3 regions of the Bacillus paramobilis genome follow, and region 3 is predicted to be linked to each of the others. Evidence: predicted binding sites of a transcription regulator. Region 3 holds the regulator's gene; each other region holds the start of a gene.

Region 1 (7,525 bases), 970 kb from region 3:
GTCAAGTTAAACGTAAAAGAAAAACAAGTTTTGATTGAGAAAGTTGGTTGGGTAAAAACATCCGAAAAGTTACCTGTAGGGGTTAAGTACTCTAATCCACGCGTTAGCTTTGACGGTAAGTATTGGTATTTGTCTGTCGGTATTGAACAGGAGTTTACAAAAGAGAAGTTAACGGTTGTTTCGTTAGGAATAGATATTGGAATCAAAGAATTAGCATATTGTTCTGATGGGCAGAGGAAGAACAATATCAACAAAACAAAAATGGTAAGACAGGCAGAGAAACGCCTTCGTAGGTTGCAACGTCAAGTTTCTCGTAAATATGAAATGAATAAGGAGGGAAACCGTTTTGTCAAAACAAGCAACATTATAAAAATCGAGAAAGAGATACGACAACTACATAGAAGGTTATCAAATATCAGAAAGAATCATCTTCATCAATCCACGAGCGAAATTGTGAAAACCAAGCCATTTCGCATTGTGATGGAGACGTTGCATATGAAAGGTCTGATGAAGAATAGACACCTAGCTAAAGCGATTGCGAAGCAGTGTTTATATGAGTTCAAAAGACAAATTCAATACAAGTGTGAAAAATATGGTATTGAATTTGTAGAAGCTGATACATGGTATCCTTCGTCAAAAATGTGTTCCAGTTGTGGAAGCATCAACAAAGAACTAAAACTTTCTGACCGTGTATACAAATGCACTTGTGGTCACGAAATGGATAGGGATTTAAATGCGGCTATCAATTTGTCACGGTATGAATTAGCCAGTTAACATCTAAAAAAGTTACGGCTAATATGTAGGATTCGTTGTATCCGAATTTACGCCCTCGGAGTGTTACATTAAACGAAAGTAGCTTCTGTGAAATCGGACACGTAGAACAGGGAAATAAACAAAATTTATAGATTTTTATAAGTTTATGGCAACGGCGAATACATATGTTTGTAGCAGAACATGAAGTTGAAATCCGTTATGCGGAAACAGATCAAATGGGTGTTGTTTACCATTCAAACTATTTGGTGTGGCTGGAACTAGGTCGCACGAAACTTATACAAGATTTAGGATTTTCATATGTTGAAATGGAGAAAGAGGGAATTATTTCTCCTGTGTTAGACTTACAAATTTCATATCGTAAAGCGATGCGTTACGGTGAAAAAGCAATTGTGAAAACGTGGGTGGACACTGTGAGCCCGCTTCGTGTTGTATATGGTTATGAAATATATAACGGTGACGGAGATCTTTGTATTACTGCAACTACGACGAATATTTGTGCGAAAAAAGAAGGGTTCAGGCCCGTATCATTTAAAAAGTTATATCCTGAGTGGTATGCGAAATATGAGGAAATTAAGAAAAAATAAAAAAAGTGTGGCAGAAGCCACGCTTTTTTTATTTTTCATAATTAAATTGCGGGAAATCATCACCGTCGTTAAATGTAACAGATAAATTATGTCCATCGAAGAACCACTCATCATCGCCTTCAATAAAGAAGTTAATACCTTCTTCTTGAGTTTGAACAGCAGGATGTGCAGGGTCATCTTTACGAATACCTAAAGAAAGTCCTTTTTGCACAGTACTGCAACCGCCGTATTGTACGAATAGGCGTAGTGTTTCACCCGATTGTAAGTTTAATTCATTTTTATACCATTGTGCTGCTTCTTTTGTTACGGAAAGATTCATGTATAGTTCCTCCAAATTATGTTGCTTTTTCTTTAGTATAAAAAATAACGCAAAAAGACGCTATTAATATGCTTCACGTTTTCTTTTTGCGTTATGTGGGTTACGATCTTATTTTTGCTTTTTTGAAAAGTTTGCTTTCGGTTCAGTTTTATTTATAATTCGTCCGATATTTGCACGGTGTTTATAAATAACCATACCTGCTAATAAACACATCGCAATAATGAAGATTTTATCCCCGCTAACAATGGATGCAATAACAGCAACGACGGCTGTTACCATAGAAGAAAGTGATACGTATCTTGTTGTAAATAAAAGGCTGAAAAAGACAACAGCTAATATTGCAAAAACAACTGGTGAGTAGCATAATAGCACGCCAGCAGAAGTTGCAACAGCTTTACCACCACGGAATTTTGCGAAGATCGGATATACATGTCCAAGAACAGCTGCTAATCCGAACCATAGTGGGTGTACATCTAATCCGAAAATAATCGGTAGACTTGTTGCTAATGTACCTTTTAAAATGTCAGCAATTGTAACGATAAAACCTGCTTTTTTCCCTAGTGTGCGGAATGTATTTGTTCCGCCTAGATTACCGCTTCCGTGCTCACGAATATCGATTCCGTAGCCGATTTTTCCAACTACTAGTGCGAATGGAATCGAGCCAAGTAAGTAGGCAACGATAAATAAAAGATATGTAGTAACCATAAGTTCAGTCTCCTTTATTCAAATGTGTTGATAAAGGGTAAAAAGAGTTTTTCCCGTATATTGTACCATACATTTGTAAAGAGCACATTTCTTTTTTGTAAATGAAAAATTCATTATTTCGTGAAAAAAATTTCACAGGAATGTTACATTTCTCACAGAAACACTAAGACTATATGTAGTAACATTTTAATTAAAAGACAACAACATATTGGTGGAGGGTTATAAATGTTACAACGAAATGTACGTGGAGAAGAATTAATGAAAGTGTTTGAGACGATTGTCCACGGTAGTGAGCAAGATTTAATGCAAGAAAATGCAAATGTAGATGGCCGCTCTCCGATGGGAGTAATGGGAACGTTCGCATCAGAGAGTGCGAAATATTATGCAGTTGAAAATTTATTGTCAGATCAAGTGAAAAAAGCAATAAATCAAAATATATTATATCCACATGACTTAGATTTTTATGCGACAGGAACGACGACTTGTTCGCAAATTCCGTTAGCGCAAATGCTTGCGAACGGTTTTCATACCGGACATGGGCATATGAGACAACCGCAGGATATTAAAAGTGCATTGGCTCTTTCGTCTATTATTTTTCAGGCGAATCAAAATATGCAGCACGGTGGTCAATCATTTGCACTCTTTGATATTGATTTAGCTCCATATGTGAGAAAAACAGTAGCGAGACATAAGGAGCGATTACAGTCATATCCGCTTACGAAAGAACAAATAGATGAATTTGCATGGAAAGAAACAGAAAATGATACGTATCAGGCGTGTGAAGCTTTCGTTCATAATTCCAATAGTATGCATAGTAGGGGCGGGGGACAAGTACCGTTTATTTCTATTAATTATGGAACAGACACATCAAAAGAGGGACGGTTATTAGTTAGACAGCTTTTAAAAGCGACCCAAGCTGGTCTTGGTAAAGGAGAAACACCAATTTTTCCTATTCAAATTTTTAAAATGAAAAAAGGTGTGAACTTTGAAGAATGTGATCCGAACTATGATTTATTTGAATTAGCGTTAGAGACAACGGCTGAACGATTATTTCCTAACTTTTCATTTTTAGATGCGTCGTTTAATGCAGTACATTATGACGGAAGACCGGAAAGTGAAGTATGTTACATGGGATGTCGTACCCGTGTTATGTCTAACATACATGGAGAAGAAACTGCGATTGGAAGAGGTAATTTATCATTTACGTCTATCAACTTAGTGAAATTAGCGCTAATTAGTGGTTCAAAAGAAGCATTTTTTGAAGCGTTAAATTATTACTTAGATTTAGGAATTCAGCAATTATTAGAGAGATTTGAGTATCAATGTACGAAGCGAGCAAGAGATTTCCGATTTTTATATTCGCAAGGTGTATGGCGCGGTGGAGAAAAGTTACATCCTGAAGATTCTGTAGCATCCATTTTAAAGCAAGGGACGTTAAGTCTTGGTTTTATCGGTCTTGCGGAGTGTTTAGTAGCTTTAACAGGAAAGCATCATGGAGAAGATGAAGAGTCATGGAAACTCGGGTATGAAATCATTTCCTTTATGAGAGATAGAATGGATAAAGCGACGGAAGAACACGAACTGAATTTCTCAGTAATTGCAACTCCTGCGGAAGGATTATCAGGGAAGTTTGTGAAAAAAGATAGAGAAGAATTTGGTGTGATTAGCGGTATAACGAACCATAATTATTATACGAATTCATTCCATATCCCAGTTTACTATAACATTCAAGCGATAAATAAAATTCGTTTAGAAGGACCTTTCCATGCCCTATGTAACGGGGGGCATATTACGTATATTGAACTAGACGGAGCAGCTATGCATAACAAGCAGGCATTAAAACAAATTGTACGAGCGATGGCAGATCATGGCGTTGGATACGGTTCAATTAATCATCCAGTTGACCGTTGCAAGTGCTGTAGTTATCACGGAGTTATTGGTAATGAATGCCCAAGTTGCGGAAATGAAGACGAGGCTAATATAGAAAGAATTCGCCGTATAACAGGTTATCTTGTAGGAGATATGTCGAAGTGGAATAGTGCAAAACGTAGTGAAGAGATGGACCGGGTGAAGCATAAATGAAAGTGATGAACATCATTCATGATAGTGTAGTAGATGGGGAAGGATTGCGGACAGTCGTGTTTTTTGCGGGCTGTCCGCATCGTTGTTTCGGTTGCCATAATCCGAAATCGTGGAATATTTGCAATGGAACTGAAATGACAGTAGAAGACATTGTGAAAGAGATTGCAAGTAATCCATTAACTGATGTAACATTTTCAGGTGGTGATCCATTTTTTCAAGCTGCTGAAGTGAAAAAAGTAGCAAAATCTGTGAAAGACTTGAAAAAAAATCTATGGATGTATACAGGTTATACGTTAGAAGAGATACAGAGTTCTCAAAATAATGATATGATAGAGTTGTTACAGTATGGGGATGTTTTAGTCGATGGAAGATTTGAAATCGAGAAAAAAGATTTAACACTTCCATTTCGCGGAAGCTCCAATCAACGTATTATTCGATTGAAAGAGTAAAAAGGCGGGATAGATGATATGAATAAAACAGTATTACTTGTTGAAGATGAAAGAAGACTACGTGAAATCGTTAGTGATTATTTTCGTAATGAAGGCTTTGAAGTAATCGAAGCAGAAGACGGAAAAATAGCGTTAGAATTATTTGCAGAGCATGAAATTGATTTAATTATGTTAGATATTATGTTACCAGAAATAGATGGATGGTCTGTTTGTAGACGAATTAGAAAAGAATCAGCAGTACCAATTATTATGTTAACAGCACGTTCAGATGAGGATGATACATTACTAGGGTTCGAATTAGGTGCAGATGAGTATGTAACGAAACCTTTCAGCCCGAAAGTGTTAGTAGCTCGAGCGAAGACGTTATTGAAACGTGCGGATGGCGTGGTAGGAGTAGCGGAAGAAAATGCTATGTCCTTAGCTGGAATAGAAGTAAATCGTTTATCTAGAACGGTGTTAGTAAATGGAGAAGAAATTATATTGACACATAAGGAATTTGAACTTCTTGTTTATTTAATGGAGAACAAAGGAATTGTGTTGTCACGTCAACATTTATTAGATCAGTTATGGGGATATGATTATTACGGTGATGACCGAACGGTGGATACTCATATTAAAAAACTACGAAATAAGCTAGGAGAAAAAGCGAAGCATATCGGTACTGTTATTCGAGTTGGTTATAAGTTTGAAGAATAATTGTAATGGATTGTGTACTTTAGCCTAGGGAAATGTCGATTTTATATCCTCTTTGGCAGGTAGAATGTACAAAAAATACTTTTCTTGTCTACAATGATAGATAAGAGTATTTTTTTAATTGGATTTCACGATGAGTTCACAAGAAGGACACAAACTGTGACTATACTGAAAATACGAATTCACCAGAGAGGGGAAATAAAACATGGGATATTACGACGGACCGAATTTAAATGAAGAGCATAGTGAAACGAGAGAAGTGAGAAAATCAGGCGGTAAAAAAGGTTATTTTTTCACAGGTTTAGTCGGAGCGGTAGTTGGAGCTGTCACAATTAGTTTTGCGGCACCATATATGCCATGGGCTCAAAATAATGGAGCGGCTGTATCATCATTCAGTTCGGATTCAAAAGTTGAAGGTACTGTAGTTCCTGTTGTCAATAAAGCTAAAAATGAAACTGATTTACCTGGTATGATTGAAGGCGCGAAAGATGTTGTTGTAGGTGTTATTAATATGCAACAAAGCATTGATCCATTTGCAATGCAACCAACAGGCCAAGAACAACAAGCTGGTTCAGGATCAGGTGTTATTTATAAAAAAGCAGGAAATAAAGCATATATTGTAACAAACAACCACGTAGTAGATGGAGCGAATAAACTTGCTGTAAAACTAAGTGATGGTAAACAGGTAGATGCAAAACTAGTAGGGAAAGATCCTTGGTTAGATTTAGCTGTTGTTGAAATTGACGGGTCTAATGTAAATAAAGTTGCCACTTTAGGTGACTCAAGTAAAATCCGTGCTGGTGAAAAAGCAATTGCAATCGGTAATCCACTAGGGTTTGATGGAAGTGTAACGGAAGGTATTATTAGTAGTAAAGAACGTGAAATTCCAGTAGATATTGATGGCGATAAACGTGCGGATTGGAATGCTCAAGTTATTCAAACAGATGCAGCGATTAACCCAGGTAATAGTGGTGGTGCGTTATTTAACCAAAACGGTGAAATAATTGGGATTAATTCAAGTAAAATTGCACAACAAGAAGTTGAAGGGATTGGATTTGCTATTCCAATTAATATCGCAAAACCAGTTATTGAATCACTTGAAAAAGACGGAGTAGTGAAACGTCCAGCTCTTGGAGTAGGTGTCGTTTCATTAGAAGATGTGCAAGCTTATGCCGTAAATCAATTGAAAGTACCAAAAGAAGTAACAAACGGCGTTGTGTTAGGTAAAATTTACCCAATATCACCTGCAGAAAAAGCTGGTTTAGAGCAATATGATATTGTAGTAGCATTGGATGATCAAAAAGTAGAAAATTCACTTCAATTCCGTAAATATTTATATGAAAAGAAAAAAGTAGGCGAAAAAGTAGAAGTTACATTCTATCGTAATGGTCAAAAAATGACGAAAACAGCTACTTTAGCAGATAATTCAGCTACAAAGAATCAATAATTGAAATAAAAGAAAGTCTCTTTCGTATTGAAAGAGACTTTCTTTATCGGCTATACTAAAGGAATAGGAGGGATAAATTATGACAATTGAAAACCCAACTCGTACGGAAATTGGTGAAGTATTAAAGAAAAGCAAAACGATTGCAGTTGTTGGATTATCGGATAAGCCAGAACGTACATCGTATATGGTTTCAAAAGCAATGCAAGATGCTGGGTATCGCATTATTCCAGTGAACCCAACAGTAGATGAGGTGCTTGGAGAAAAAGCAGTTTCTTCACTAAAGGATATTAAGGAACATGTTGACATTGTAAATGTATTCCGCCGTTCAGAATTTTTAATGGATGTTGCGAAAGAGTTTGTAGAGATTGATGCAGACGTTTTTTGGGCACAATTAGGAGTACAAGATGAAGATACATATAAACTGTTAAAAGAAAAAGACTATACTGTAATAATGGATCGTTGTATTAAAGTA
Region 2 (7,525 bases), 2.2 Mb from region 3:
CCAAGTAACATTTCTTTCAAGCTTGGCACGGTATTACCTGCTATCCATGTACATGGACCGTAGGCTCTCTTAGTCAGCTTCTTCGCGGGTTCTTTTTCTTTTACCCCTTATTCAACTGATACCGTTAGCCGCTACTGCGACACCCTATTGGTTAGGTTCACAAGGTTTTCTCATACACATTACTGCGTAGAGGGACTACCAATTAATCCAAGAATTCAATAATATCCCAATGGAAAATGTTTAAGTATACTGCGCCGGCACCTTTTCGTTGGCCAAGCTGATTCGCATATGAAAACGAATCTTCAAGTAATTTCATAACAGGTACTACACCACTTGCAGCATTATCGATACCTTTAATTTGCTCACCGCGTGCGCGTAGCTTAGATAAGTTTAAGGCTACTCCCCCGCCGATTTTCGATAATTGCATTGCAGTATTAATGTTAAAGCCGATTGAATTTAAGCTATCATCCATCTCTAACAAGAAACAAGACACCATTTCTCCTCTTCTGCTTCGTCCCGCATTTAAAAAGGTTGGTGTCGCTGGTTGGTAGTTTTGTTTTACAATCATGCTTGCGAAGTGTTTTGCCTTCGCAACATCACCGCGTCCTAAGTATAATGAAACAATTGCTACACGATCTTCATAGCTTTCTAAGTATTGTTTTTGATCATTTGTTTTTAACGCATAATCTTTGTAGAACTTAGATGCTGCCATATAAGATTGGAACTCGAAGTTTTCACCATAAGCGATGTTATATACCTCTTCTACTTCCTCCAAGCTATACTCGTCGAGAACGTTGTAATAGTAATCATGTTCTTTCATATACTCCATTCGCTCTGCCACGCTATTAAAATGAACGGTATTCTCTCTAGCTTCTTCCATAAAGACTTCTAATGCCTCTTTATCTTTATGAAGCTGATAAAAACCGTCCTGCATTTGCGTGATTTCATTATTCAGTTCAATGTGTCGCAATCTCCCGCACCCTTTCCTTAAAATATTCTACATCGTTATTTGTTCCTGATAACTCAAATTTTGATACAATAGGCACTTCATATTTAGCAGAAATTTTGTCAGCACTTGCACCGAACATGTCTCCCCAGTTACGATTGCCGCTTGCAGATACGCCTTTTAATTTTTCATTATTGCGCTCTAAAAATTCTAAAACACGTTCTGGTACATTGCCAAAACCTGTTGTATACGTAATTAAAACAAAGTCTTCATCTATTACTAGATCTTCACCAATTTGAACGGCCGGCATATTTAATTTGTGAATGAAACGCTTCACGTTTCCTGTCATAGAATCATATGCAACTATCATTTCCGACCCTCCCTCTCCAATCTATACTCTCTGTATATTGATTCTTGTTTTCTCTATATATTGTATTACGTTTCAAAATAAGACACAAGATATATGTATAAATTCTTTCTTTTTTTAAATTTCACTTTTCGACAAGACAGTCGATTTTTTTCAATACAATGACTATGAAACAACATTCTAAAACTCATGTCAATAAAGTGCTTTTCAAAAAAGTTGTCAACGAATTTAACCTTATTTTTAAAAAAGTTACCAATATATTTTGTCATAAAACGGCAAATGCTGGAGGAATATATTTCTCCAGCATCACGCAAAAAAGAACAGACATGAAACGATAATCTGTTCTAAAAAACGATTACATTTATCAATTTTACTTTATTAAATATTATACATATACTTTCGGTTCGCGTTACATACTAAAAGATAACTATTATAGAAAAAGATTATTATTATGGAAATTCAACTTATTTATGAAAAGATTATTCAGAGTGCTCAATACGCAAAATATCTTTTACAAATATATGATGTGGATTTTCATCTTTATCAATCATTGTACATACAGGAGCTTCTTCATCAAAGTACACAATCATTCCTTCTACGTACTGATATGTATGTTGAACTTGTACAGTTACTTTAATTTCTATAGCCTCTTCATATGCTCTTTTTATTTTCTGCAGCATTTTTGCCGAACACTTTCTTTTCTCTGGGTACATAACCATCCCCATAAACCTATTTCCTGCTCTATCTTTCCACATATAATCCCAATGCGGTAATATGCCTTGTTTAAAATCGCCCATAATTCTCCTCCCCTATATTCTTCTAGTTACGAACGTGGCGTTTCTGAATATGTATAAATTACTTGTCCGCCGCGCTGCGCGTTCCCAATAATATGTTTAAAATCTTCTCGACTTACTACAACTTCTCTGAACGTATAAAATACATCTTTCGTAACAACGTACTCCTTTATTTCACCATTTTTCAGCTGATCTAAAATTGCATTTGCTAATTCTTTATCCATGTATTTCACCTCTATGCAATATTTTATTTTATCGTATATTCTTTAGGTCAACAACTGTAAAATTATCCAGATGCTATACCTTCATTTCATTTTCAATATTTCGCAAAAGATATCACTTTACTATATGTCCACTAAATATCATATACTATCATAGCTACTTCTCTATATCAAACATTTCGACATTCAATTATGCAAAGTTTCATACCACTATGCTACAATATATAAATAGAACTAGGAGGGATACTATGATTCGGAAAGCAAAAAAGACAGATGCGAAGCTGGTAGCGCCTTTATTGTATAACGCTCTGCACGAAATTGCTGAAAAAATCACAGGTAGCACTGTTGAGACAGAAGTATTACTAGGACTTGAAACATGGTTCTCAAAAGAGCGAAATCGACTGAGCTACGAAAACTGTTTTGTATATGAACACGACGGGGATGCAGTTGGAGTTATTGTCGCTTATCATGGTAGTGAAGCAACAATGCTTGATGCACCAATTGTACATCACTTAAGAGAATTACATAAAGATGAATCGATTACGTTAGAAAAAGAAGCTGAGCTTGATGAATATTACATTGATACATTATCAGTTTCAAGTGCATATGGCGGAAAAGGAATTGGTTCTAAATTAATTGAAGCTGCTGAAATCCATGCAACTGAACAGGTGTATGAAAAAATCGCATTACTTGTTAATTTAGAAAACAAACGTGCCTATTCACTATACGAAAAACTAGGTTATAAAAAGGATCAAATCGTTATGCTCGTAGGCGAACCTTATGCACATCTCGTAAAAACATTAAACATCAAAGTTTCTATATCTTAAAAAGAAAGCACACGATTTATATAAATCGTGTGCTTTTATGTTAAATTCGTATTCAATACATTTCCATTCATCGCCTCGTGAAACGTATATGTTGTACATCCCCATGGCTCTCTGTTCAAAATAGGCGTACCAGACCACCTCATCGCTCTCAGTTCCGCACCAATCATTACATTCACATAATTATGACCTACAAGAGCAATGCTTCCATATACGAGAGCGTAACGATGTAATAAGTAAGCCGCTTGCTTTGCCCTCTCCCTTACTTCCTTATAAGACTCCACATCTTTATGGTAACCAAGTATCCATACAGTTCGTCCGATAAACATCCATACATTAGGTTTACACTTCAACCATTTTGGAGCATAAAAACTCGTCGGAACTTCAGCTTCCCTAAAAAGAGCATTTTGCATAAAAGATAAAGAATCCACTAATTCAGCTGCTGACTGTACAGCACACCTTTGATCACTCGTTACAATCAATTTTGCTGCTTCAACCGCTTCCTTTGTTTCCATTGGTATAGGTGCTTTTTCTGTTATAGTATGTAAGTCATATCCTTTCATCCATTCACGAAAGGATGTAACCGTCATTGGTTCTATAGTACGATCTAAGCGACCATGACGAATAAAAGAAATCTTCATTCTTTCCACTCTCCATTCATCACTTACGAACTCTATTATGTACTATTTTTAAATATCATACCACGCAAAAAAAAGAAAGTTATACACCTTTACATATCCCCGCCACTCTCATTTGTGACCCCAGTATGTATACCATCCATCCCATCAAAATATGTAGTCGTTTCATGATGACGAATCTTTTTTAAATTTATACAAGAAAATCCAAATAAAGTTAATGCTATAACACTCCCCACAAATTCAAACATCATTTTACCGCCTCTAATTTCTCCCACTTTAGTAGGTTATTGTATGTTTTTTCATTATACCCCTATATAAAGATGTCTGCATTTAAACCGTTCTTTTTTTCTATTAACATGGAGTTATTGCATATTTTCTTACAAAATGTGAATATTTTTCGAATTTTTACTTTGGAAACATTTACAAAATGGACAATATGGTTCAAAATAAGAGGAAATAAAAAAACCAAAATTATTCTTTTTTTGGAAAACTGTAACAAGGAGAGTTGCTTATGCAGATCGCAGAAACTGGAGATATCATTGAATTTAAAGGTGGAATGCAAGGCCGTGTTCAAAAAGTAAATCAAAACTCCGTTATTGTAGATATAACAATTATGGAAAATTTTAGAGAACTAGATATGGAACCTCTTACAGTTGTGAGTCATAAAAACTATACTGTCATTAATCAAAATGCATAATATAATAGAAAGAAAGGATCTGTATGTTATACAGATCCTTTCTTTCTATTATATATTAACGATTATCAATTGTTTCTGGATATAGATCATGGTTCATCATGCGGTAGTCTGCCATTTGTTCATACTTCGTTCCTGGGCGACCGTAGTTGCAGTAAGGATCAATTGAAATCCCTCCACGTGGTGTGAATTTACCCCATACCTCAATATAACGTGGATCCATTAATTTAATTAAATCATTCATAATAACGTTCATGCAATCTTCATGGAAATCACCGTGATTGCGGAAACTAAATAAATATAGCTTTAAAGATTTACTCTCTACCATTCTTTGTTCTGGAATGTAGCTAATATAAATTGTTGCAAAATCTGGTTGACCTGTTTTCGGACATAAGCTTGTAAATTCAGGGCAATTGAATTTCACAAAATAATCACGATTTGGATGATTATTATCAAATACCTCTAAAATTTCTGGGCTATATTCAAATAAATATTTTGTATTTTGATTTCCTAGTAACGTTACATCTTTTAAATCTTCATCTAATCTTCCTGCCATTTTAAACATCCCTTCTCATTATACCCCGCGTTTATTTCCCCATACTAACGCATGAAGCTGCGGCAATACTTTTGCATCATTCATCTCTTTACAATTTACAGCTTTATCAATAAGCCACTCATACTTATCTAATAATTTTTTAATCAACATCGCATCATCCACTGTTTTTGTATCATCATTCCCTACTTGTAAGAAAAATGGCACATTTGGATAACGTTCGTGCATCTTAACTGCATATTCAAAATCTTGATCGTCAAATACTACTACTTTTAAACTAATATCTTTTCCTGCTAGTTTCTGAATCACAGCATCTAACTTCTGAAAATCAGTATTCATTGCCGAACTTGGTGGTTTTGGAGAAATCGTTATCTCATCAATTTGAAGTAACCAATCTTGCCATTTACTCCCTTGCGTTTCAATTGCCGTTCGCATTCCATTCTCTTTTAATATAGAAAGAAGAAACTCAATATTTTTCAGCAACGCTGGATTTCCACCTGAAATCGTAACATGAGAAAAATTTTCGCCACCAATTTCTACAAGCTCATTCCAAACGTCCTCTGCTGTCATCTGTCTAATTTGATCTTTAGCCGATCCATCCCAAGTAAAAGCAGAATCACACCAAGCACAGCTATAATCACAGCCAGCTGTACGGATAAACATCGTCTTTTGTCCCACAACCATTCCTTCACCTTGAATAGTCGGACCAAATATTTCTAAAACAGGGATTTTACTCATCGAGCATCCACTCCCGTCTTACTTCCGCATAACTAGTTGGCGTCTCGAAAAGACGAACAAATTCAACACGAGCTCCTTTATATTCGTTCGCACGATTATCTTTTATTAATGCTTCTGCCATCTTTTCGTAAATCCAAACGACCATGTTTTCAGCAGTCGTATTCATTGCTGGTAACGTTTCGTTTAAATAACGATGGTCTAAATAGCCTTCTATTTCATTCTTCCAAATTTCTTTTATATCTCCAAAGTCAATCGCAAGACCGATTTCATTTACATATCCACTAATCCCAAATACAACTTTATATGTGTGACCATGTAAGTTTTTACATTTCCCTTCATAACAGTGCAAATGGTGTGCTGCATCAAATGTAAATTCCTTGCTGACCATTACTCTTTTATTATGATATTTAAGCTGCTTACGCTGAATATCCTTGTCCATTTTTTGCAAATTTTCTACGATGCGAAATCCAAAGAAGTTATCCATTAGTTACTCGCTCCTTCACGCTCTTGCAGGTACGTATCTAATCCTGCTTTACGAAGTTGACATGCTGGACATTCACCGCAACCATCACCAATGATTCCGTTATAACATGTTAATGTTTTTTCTCGAACAAACTCGAATGCTCCAAGTTCATCTGATAATTTCCATGTTTCTGCTTTATCAATCCACATAAGTGGTGTATGAATTACGAACGGATAATCCATGGATAAATTTAAAGTAACGTTTAACGATTTCACAAACACGTCACGGCAATCTGGATAACCACTAAAATCAGTTTCACATACACCCGTTACAATATGACGTGCCCCAACTTGTTTTGCTAATACAGCAGCAAATGATAAGAATAGTAAATTTCGTCCATCTACAAACGTCGATGGCAATTCACCTTCTTCATGTGTAATCTCCAGATCCGTTCTCGTTAACGCATTTGGAGCAAGTTGATTTAATAGACTCATATCTAGTACCGTATGTTTAATTCCTAGCTCTTTTGCAATTTCTGCTGCGCAATCAATTTCTAACTTATGACGTTGATTGTAATTAAACGTTACAGCCTCTACTTCTGCAAACTGCTCTATTGCCCAAAATAAACATGTCGTACTATCTTGCCCTCCACTAAAAACAACAACTGCCTTTTCTTTTTTCATTTCACTCATTCTCCTTCTCTACTACGAATAAGAAGAAAGAACGTTCTTGAACTGTCACAATAAAAAAACAAAACAATACCTAAAGATATTGTTGTTTCCATAGTTTTTTATAGAGGGAGTTCGCGAACCTCTCCCGTGCATTGCACGGAATTCCTTCTTTCATTGACAAAGCTTATTGTAACATATTGTATACTACCAGAAAAAATTTCTGATTTTTCCGCTATTTCTCATTTCATTTCTTTCATTTTATAGTATGATTAATTTAATGTGAGAAGAGAGGAGGCACCCCACTGAAACCCTTTATTATTTATCTCTTTTTAAATATATTATTCATCCTTGTTACCATGCTCGTATACCATTTATTTTGGAATCAAAAAGGGAAACGTTCTCCTAAATTAAATTCAGCTATATTTATTGCATTATGTTGCCTCGCTACCATACTATGTATTACTTTCGGAGCAAAAACAAATTATGGATTTCAATTTGATATGCGCCATATCGTATTAATTGTCGGTACATTAACAGGAGGTCCTATTGCCGGTGGATCTATATTAATTGTATTAAATATATACCGCTTCTTATTAGGAGGAATAGGTGTTTTTCC
Region 3 (7,525 bases):
GTATTAGCTGATATGGAAGTAAAAGGTGTAAAAGTTGATACGGAGCGTCTTCGTAATATGGGAGAAGAACTTGCAGGTAGATTAAAGGAAATGGAACAGGAAATTTATAAGCTTGCGGGAACAGAATTTAATATTAATTCGCCGAAGCAGCTTGGTGTTATTCTGTTTGAGAACTTAAACTTACCAGTTATTAAAAAGACGAAAACAGGTTATTCTACGTCAGCTGATGTACTAGAAAAGCTTATGGATCGCCATGAAATCATTCCAAACATTTTACATTATCGTCAATTAGGGAAACTAAATTCAACTTATATTGAAGGTTTATTAAAAGTTGTACATGTAGATTCATCTAAAATCCATACTCGTTTTAATCAAGTATTAACGCAAACAGGTCGATTAAGTTCAACGGATCCGAACTTGCAAAATATCCCGATTCGATTAGAAGAAGGAAGAAAGATTCGTCAGGCATTCGTTCCATCACAAGAAGGATGGATTATGTATGCGGCAGATTATTCACAAATTGAACTTCGTGTATTAGCTCATATTGCAAATGATAAAGGGCTAGTTGATGCGTTCCAACGTGACATGGATATTCATACGAAAACAGCTATGGATGTATTTGGCGTTGAAAAAGATGAAGTAACTTCAAATATGAGACGACAAGCGAAAGCTGTTAACTTCGGAATTGTATATGGTATTAGTGATTATGGTCTTTCACAAAACTTAGGAATTACAAGAAAAGCAGCAGCGGAATTTATTGAAAAGTATTTAGAAAGCTTCCCTGGTGTACAAGAATACATGGACGACATCGTAAAAGATGCGAAACAAAAAGGATATGTGGCTACATTATTAAAGCGCCGCCGTTATATTCCAGAAATTACGAGTCGTAATTTCAATTTACGTAGTTTTGCTGAGCGTACAGCTATGAATACACCAATTCAAGGTACTGCAGCAGATATTATTAAAAAAGCGATGATTATTATGGCAGATCGTTTAGAAGAAGAAGGATTACAAGCTCGTCTTCTTCTGCAAGTACACGATGAATTGATATTTGAAGCACCACAAGAAGAAATTGAAAAATTAGAGAAGCTTGTACCAGAAGTAATGGAGCATGCAATTGAACTCGCAGTTCCGCTGAAAGTTGATTATTCTTACGGTCCAACTTGGTACGATGCAAAATAAGGAAGTGATGAGATGCCTGAATTACCAGAGGTTGAAAACGTCAGACGGACACTTGAAAATCTTGTAACAGGAAAAACGATTGAAGATGTCATTGTTACTTATCCGAAAATAGTAAAACGACCGGATGATGTAGAAATTTTTAAAGAAATGTTAAGAGGCGAGAAGATTGAAAATATAAAGCGAAGAGGGAAATTTTTGCTTTTATATGTAACGAATTATGTTATTGTTTCACATTTGCGTATGGAAGGTAAGTTTTTACTGCATCAAGAAGACGAGCCAATTGATAAGCATACGCATGTCCGTTTCTTATTTACAGATGGAACTGAATTACATTATAAAGATGTGAGAAAGTTTGGTACGATGCATCTCTTTAAGAAAGGTGAAGAATTGAATCAAATGCCTCTTGCTGACTTAGGTCCGGAGCCGTTTGATGCTGAATTGACACCGCAGTATTTACAAGAAAGATTGCAAAAGACCAATCGTAAAATAAAAGTCGTATTATTAGACCAGCGACTTTTAGTAGGGCTTGGAAATATATATGTAGATGAAGTTTTATTCCGTTCTCAAATTCATCCGGAACGAGAATCGTCGTCTTTAACAGCAGAAGAAGTTGAACGAATTTACGAGGCGACTGTTACAACATTAGGTGAAGCAGTGAAGCGTGGCGGAAGTACAATTCGAACGTATATCAACTCGCAAGGGCAAATTGGTTCGTTCCAAGAACTTCTAAATGTATATGGAAAAAAGGGAGAACCGTGTGTAACTTGCGGTACGATATTAGAAAAAACAGTTGTTGGCGGAAGAGGAACGCATTACTGCCCAATTTGTCAGCCGAGAATATAGAAAAGAGATAACATCGGATAGGCATTTGTCATATACATACAGCAGGGCTATGTATAAGGGAGGAGCTTACCGATGTACCTTTATTTATCTCTTATTTTATTAGCTTTTACATTAAGCTTAGATAGCTGTAGTGTAGGGCTAACATATGGTTTAAGAAGTGTAAGAATTCCACTAAGATCAATTATAATTATCGGAATGTGTTCAGCGGCTGTTATGCTTGTTTCAATGGGAATTGGACATATGATAGCGAAAGTATTTTCACCTGTTATCGCAACGCGTATCGGTGGGCTTGTTCTTATTGGAATTGGAATTTGGGTGTTATACCAATTTTTTCGAAGTGAGAAAAAAGAAGAAACGAAGCAAGAGGAGAAGGTTTGGAAATTAGAAATTTCTTCACTCGGGCTAGTGATTCAAATTTTACGGAAACCGACTGTTGCAGATTTTGATAAATCAGGCACCATTTCTGCAGGAGAAGCGTTACTTCTTGGTATCGCTCTTTCTATAGATTCGTTCGGTGCTGGAATTGGTGCATCTTTATTAGGGTATGCACCTGCTATGATGGCGATATTAGTTGCAGTGATGAGTTCTTTGTTTTTATTTATTGGAATGAAACTTGGAACGGTTTTATCAAATATGAAATGGTTACAAAAATTTACATTCCTGCCTGGGGTATTACTCATTATTATTGGAATTTGGAAAATGTAAGTATGGGCGTGGAACATTAGTTTCGCGCCTTTTATATTGTGAGGAGGATTATGATGACAGTAGTAATTGGATTAACGGGAGGCATTGCAAGCGGGAAAAGTACGGTATCAGAAATGTTCCGTGAACTGAGTATACCAGTTATTGATGCGGATATTATTGCGAGAGAAGTTGTAGAGCGAGGAAAACCAGCATATAACAAAATAGTAGAAGTGTTTGGAACGGAAGTATTAAAAGAAGATGGAGAATTGGATCGGCCGAAATTAGGAAGTGTCGTTTTCTATAATGAAGAAAAACGACTGCAGTTAAATAAAATTGTTCATCCTGCGGTGCGTGAGGAAATGAATACGCAAAAGGAAATGTACATAAAAGAAGGTATGCAAGCGGTTGTGCTAGATATTCCTCTTCTGTTTGAAGGGAAATTAACAAGTCTCGTTGATCGTGTTTTAGTTGTAGCAGTTAAGCGACATACGCAATTAGAACGTTTAATGAAACGAAATAATTTTTCAGAAGAAGAAGCAACGGCGCGTATTCAATCTCAAATGCCGTTAGAAGAAAAAGTGAAGAATGCAGATGAAGTGATAAATAATGATGGCACAATTATGGGAACGAAAACACAATTACAGGTGATTTTAAAGAATTGGAACATTATTGACTAAAAAATTGTGAAATTAATGAAAATGCTTAGTGACATATCCCCTTTTTGTGTTATACTATTATTGGGATTGGAGATAAATAGTATAACGCATTCAAGGGGGATAACATATTATGACTCGTGTGGCAATTAATGGATTTGGACGTATTGGGAGAATGGTATTTCGTCAGGCAATAAAAGAAAGCGCATTCGAAATTGTAGCAATCAATGCAAGCTATCCATCTGAAACGTTAGCACATTTAATTAAATATGATACAGTTCACGGCAAGTTTGACGGAACAGTAGAAGCATTCGAAGATCACTTATTAGTTGATGGGAAAATGATTCGCCTTTTAAACAACCGCGATCCAAAGGAATTGCCTTGGACAGATCTAGGTGTTGAAGTTGTAATTGAAGCAACTGGTAAATTTAATTCAAAAGAAAAAGCAATTCTTCATGTTGAAGCTGGAGCGAAAAAAGTGATTTTAACAGCGCCTGGTAAAAATGAAGATGTAACAATTGTAGTTGGTGTGAACGAAGACCAATTAGATATTACAAAACATACTGTTATTTCAAATGCATCTTGTACAACAAACTGTTTAGCGCCTGTTGTTAAGGTGTTAGATGAGCAGTTTGGAATTGAAAACGGTTTAATGACAACTGTTCATGCTTATACAAATGACCAAAAAAATATTGATAACCCACATAAAGATTTAAGAAGAGCGCGTGCTTGCGGACAATCGATTATTCCGACAACGACAGGTGCTGCGAAAGCGCTTGCAAAAGTTCTTCCGCACTTAAACGGAAAACTTCATGGTATGGCACTTCGTGTACCAACGCCAAACGTGTCTCTTGTTGACTTAGTAGTAGATGTAAAACGTGATGTGACAGTTGAAGCTATTAATGAAGCATTCAAAACTGTTGCAAACGGTGCATTAAAAGGTATTGTAGAATTCAGCGAAGAGCCTTTAGTATCTATTGACTTTAATACAAATACACACTCAGCTATTATTGATGGTTTATCTACAATGGTAATGGGTGATCGTAAAGTAAAAGTACTTGCTTGGTATGATAACGAGTGGGGCTACTCTCGTCGTGTTGTGGATCTTGTAACGTTAGTGGTTGACGAATTAGCGAAACAAGAAAATGTGCAACATATTTAAGTGGATAAGGGAGAGGGCGATTGAATATTTGCCCTCTTTTTTTTATTTTTTTCTGAAAAGGAAAAAAATTATATAAGTATATTTTTAAAAGTGGACATACCACGAAACGTTGTGATTACTGTATTTGTGAATCATTTATTTTTTTTAGGGAAAAGTAAAGAGGAAAATATGACAGAAAATCGAAAAAACTGTTGTTGCAAAATGAAAATAAACAAAGTATACTAACACTCGTAAACTTAAGAGCTGAGGTACGTAGTCACTACTTAAAGGGTTAGGACCTCTCTGGACTAACTTTCCCCCGTGGTAGTGGAGCAAGCCAAATTGCAAATTAGTTTTCAATTCGAACAGTTAGAATAAATTTACAAGGGGGAACTGTAGAATGGATACTATGGATACGATGGGTCGTCACGTGATCGCTGAACTTTGGGATTGCGATTTCGACAAGCTTAATGACATGCCGTATATTGAACAATTATTTGTGGATGCAGCACTGAGAGCTGGTGCTGAAGTACGTGAGGTGGCTTTCCATAAATTTGCACCACAAGGTGTAAGTGGAGTAGTCATTATCTCGGAATCACATTTAACAATTCATAGCTTTCCGGAGCACGGTTACGCAAGTATCGATGTTTATACTTGTGGGGATCGTATTGATCCAAATGTTGCTGCAGAATATATTGCAGAAGGTTTAAACGCGAAAACGCGTGAGAGCATCGAGCTTCCTCGAGGCACTGGTAGCTTCGAAATTAAGCAGAGAGAAACAAAAGCTCTTTAAAAAAGAACATAATTGATTTAAAATGTAAAGAGGTGTATAATGCACCTCTTTTTTAGTTTATAAAAAAGGGAAAATATAACGTACTCGTTAGTTAGATAAATTGAGCTCTTATGAATAAGTTAACGCCCCATCTATCATCATAGTTTTGAAAACGAGATGATAAAATAATGTGCGTAAACTTAAAGTGGTAAGAGAGTTAGAATGAGTTATATAATATTATATATATATTGTCAGATGAAGTAAGTAGAGGAAAAATAAAGAGTATAGTGTAAAGGAGTGAATATATTGCGTTGTCCATCCTGTTCTCATAATGGTACAAGAGTGTTAGATTCGCGTCCGGTAGACGAGGGGCGCTCTATTCGAAGAAGGAGAGAGTGTGAAAGTTGTTTAAGTCGCTTTACAACATTTGAAAGAGTAGAAGAATCACCTCTTATTGTTGTAAAAAAAGAAGGCACACGTGAAGAGTTTAATAAAGAAAAGATTTTACGCGGCTTAATTAAAGCATGCGAAAAAAGACCAGTATCTTTAAGGCAATTAGAAGAAGTAACTCAAAGTGTGGAACGTGAACTTCGTAATTTAGGTATATCAGAAGTGAAAAGTGATATGATTGGTGAAATTGTTATGGAAGAACTGCGTGATATTGATGATGTTGCTTACGTGCGTTTTGCTTCTGTATATCGCCAATTTAAAGATTTAAATGTATTTATTGAAGAATTAAAAGATATACTGCAAAAAGAAAGAGAGTAGAAGTTGTATTTTATTCTCTTTACATACCGTAAGGAATGAGATAAGAGAGCTAGAAGCGAAAGCTAATAGCTCTTTTTCGCTAAGAAATTATATAATGAAGATAGAACGAATGAAGTAGAGGATAGATTGGATGAGAGAAAGGAAAAGCAAGAATGGAAAAACAGTCATGGATGGAGCTATTGCCAATTGATCGTTATAAAGTAAGTGCGAAAGGGTTACTGCATAATTACGACCGAAAAGTGTTAACGATGTTGTATCAGCCGTTAGTAGGTAGTAGAGCTTTTAGCTTGTACATGACGCTATGGGGAGAGTTAGAGCAAGATCGTGTGTTTGGAAAAGAGAATACACATCATTCCCTTATGGTGACCATGCAAATGCAGCTTCCCGAAATATATGAGGAACGAGTAAAATTAGAGGCAATTGGGCTTTTGAAGGTATATATTAAGAAAGAAAAAGATATTCGAATGTTTATATACGAATTGCAACCGCCTTTATCTCCGAAACAATTTTTTGATGATATTGTGTTAAGTATCTTTTTATACAATCGATTGAGTCGGACAAAATATAATCAAGTAAAGCAATATTTCTTAGAAGAAGAATTTGATTTTGCTTCTTATGAAAATGTTACGCGTTCTTTCAATGATGTGTTTGGTTCGTTTAATCCAGGACAGCTTGAGCATGCGCAAGAAGATCTTCGTATTCCAAAAACGACAGCTATGCCAAGTAACGAGAAGGGAGACGCTCCAAAGGTTTGGAATGATTTCTTTGATTTCTCCTTATTTGTAGATGGCTTGTCCGCTCTTGTCCCTAAAAAGGCGATTACAGATCAAGTGCGAGAATGTGTCATTACACTTGCTTACGTGTACGATGTAGATGTGTTATCGATGCAAAATATCGTTCTTGGTACGGTGACAGAGATGCAGACAATTGATATCGAAAGGCTTAGAAAAGGAGCACGTGATTGGTATCAGTTCGAAAACGGTCAAGCGTTACCTGTATTAAGTGAAAGAGTACAACCGCACGCTGCACGTATGATGGAAGGGAAAGAGCCTTCTACGCAAGAAGAGATGTTAATAAAACAGTTAGAGGAAATCTCACCAAAACAACTATTGAAAGAAATCTCTGGTGGTGCAGAGGCGACAAAGGCTGACTTGCAGATCGTTGAAGATGTAATGATCAATCAAAAATTAACGCCAGGTGTTGTGAATGTACTTATTTATTACGTTATGCTACGCTCAGATATGAAGCTTGCAAAAACGTATGTGGAGAAAATTGCTGGGCATTGGGCACGTAAAAAGGTCGGTACAGTAGCTGAAGCAATGGCGTTAGCGAAAGAAGAGAATCGTCAATATCAAGAATGGGCTGAGACGAAGAAAAAAGGCCGTACGTCGAAGAAAACGATAAGAAAAGAAATGGTACCAGATTGGCTGAAAGAAGAGCCGAAAGAACAAGAGAAAGAAACAGTGAAGAAAGATGTAAGTA

The links. The regulator NrdR, encoded in region 3, represses ribonucleotide reductase genes. The targets are predictions, from matches to a motif close to AACACNATATATNGTGTT.
Region 1: the regulator NrdR is predicted to act here: its motif matches at 2,548-2,565, upstream of AABL52_RS09610 (anaerobic ribonucleoside triphosphate reductase).
Region 2: the regulator NrdR is predicted to act here: its motif matches at 1,366-1,383, upstream of nrdI (class Ib ribonucleoside-diphosphate reductase assembly flavoprotein NrdI).

What each region holds. Positions count from the first base shown of each region.
Region 1 covers NZ_CP151108.1:1,847,823-1,855,347, forward strand. Annotated here, with positions in the region: gene AABL52_RS09590 (RNA-guided endonuclease InsQ/TnpB family protein) at 1-774, shown strand, start outside; gene AABL52_RS09595 (acyl-CoA thioesterase) at 939-1,358, shown strand; gene AABL52_RS09600 (HesB/YadR/YfhF family protein) at 1,387-1,677, opposite strand; gene plsY (glycerol-3-phosphate 1-O-acyltransferase PlsY) at 1,786-2,382, opposite strand; gene AABL52_RS09610 (anaerobic ribonucleoside triphosphate reductase) at 2,608-4,464, shown strand; gene nrdG (anaerobic ribonucleoside-triphosphate reductase activating protein) at 4,461-4,913, shown strand; gene AABL52_RS09620 (response regulator transcription factor) at 4,932-5,609, shown strand; gene AABL52_RS09625 (S1C family serine protease) at 5,812-7,053, shown strand; gene AABL52_RS09630 (CoA-binding protein) at 7,133-7,525, shown strand, end outside.
Region 2 covers NZ_CP151108.1:3,932,975-3,940,499, forward strand. Annotated here, with positions in the region: partial or broken gene AABL52_RS20115 (ribonucleotide reductase N-terminal alpha domain-containing protein) at 206-970, opposite strand; gene nrdI (class Ib ribonucleoside-diphosphate reductase assembly flavoprotein NrdI) at 957-1,316, opposite strand; gene AABL52_RS20125 (hypothetical protein) at 1,793-2,110, opposite strand; gene AABL52_RS20130 (hypothetical protein) at 2,137-2,331, opposite strand; gene AABL52_RS20135 (GNAT family N-acetyltransferase) at 2,577-3,155, shown strand; gene AABL52_RS20140 (histidine phosphatase family protein) at 3,191-3,793, opposite strand; gene AABL52_RS20145 (hypothetical protein) at 3,883-4,041, opposite strand; gene AABL52_RS20150 (YkvS family protein) at 4,302-4,487, shown strand; gene queF (preQ(1) synthase) at 4,543-5,040, opposite strand; gene queE (7-carboxy-7-deazaguanine synthase QueE) at 5,059-5,775, opposite strand; gene queD (6-carboxytetrahydropterin synthase QueD) at 5,768-6,259, opposite strand; gene queC (7-cyano-7-deazaguanine synthase QueC) at 6,259-6,921, opposite strand; PreQ1 riboswitch class I at 7,015-7,058, opposite strand; gene kinB (sporulation sensor histidine kinase KinB) at 7,266-7,525, shown strand, end outside.
Region 3 covers NZ_CP151108.1:879,838-887,362, forward strand. Annotated here, with positions in the region: gene polA (DNA polymerase I) at 1-1,182, shown strand, start outside; gene mutM (DNA-formamidopyrimidine glycosylase) at 1,195-2,025, shown strand; gene ytaF (sporulation membrane protein YtaF) at 2,098-2,730, shown strand; gene coaE (dephospho-CoA kinase) at 2,784-3,386, shown strand; gene AABL52_RS04620 (glyceraldehyde-3-phosphate dehydrogenase) at 3,496-4,524, shown strand; gene speD (adenosylmethionine decarboxylase) at 4,913-5,296, shown strand; gene nrdR (transcriptional regulator NrdR) at 5,582-6,043, shown strand; gene AABL52_RS04635 (replication initiation and membrane attachment family protein) at 6,196-7,525, shown strand, end outside.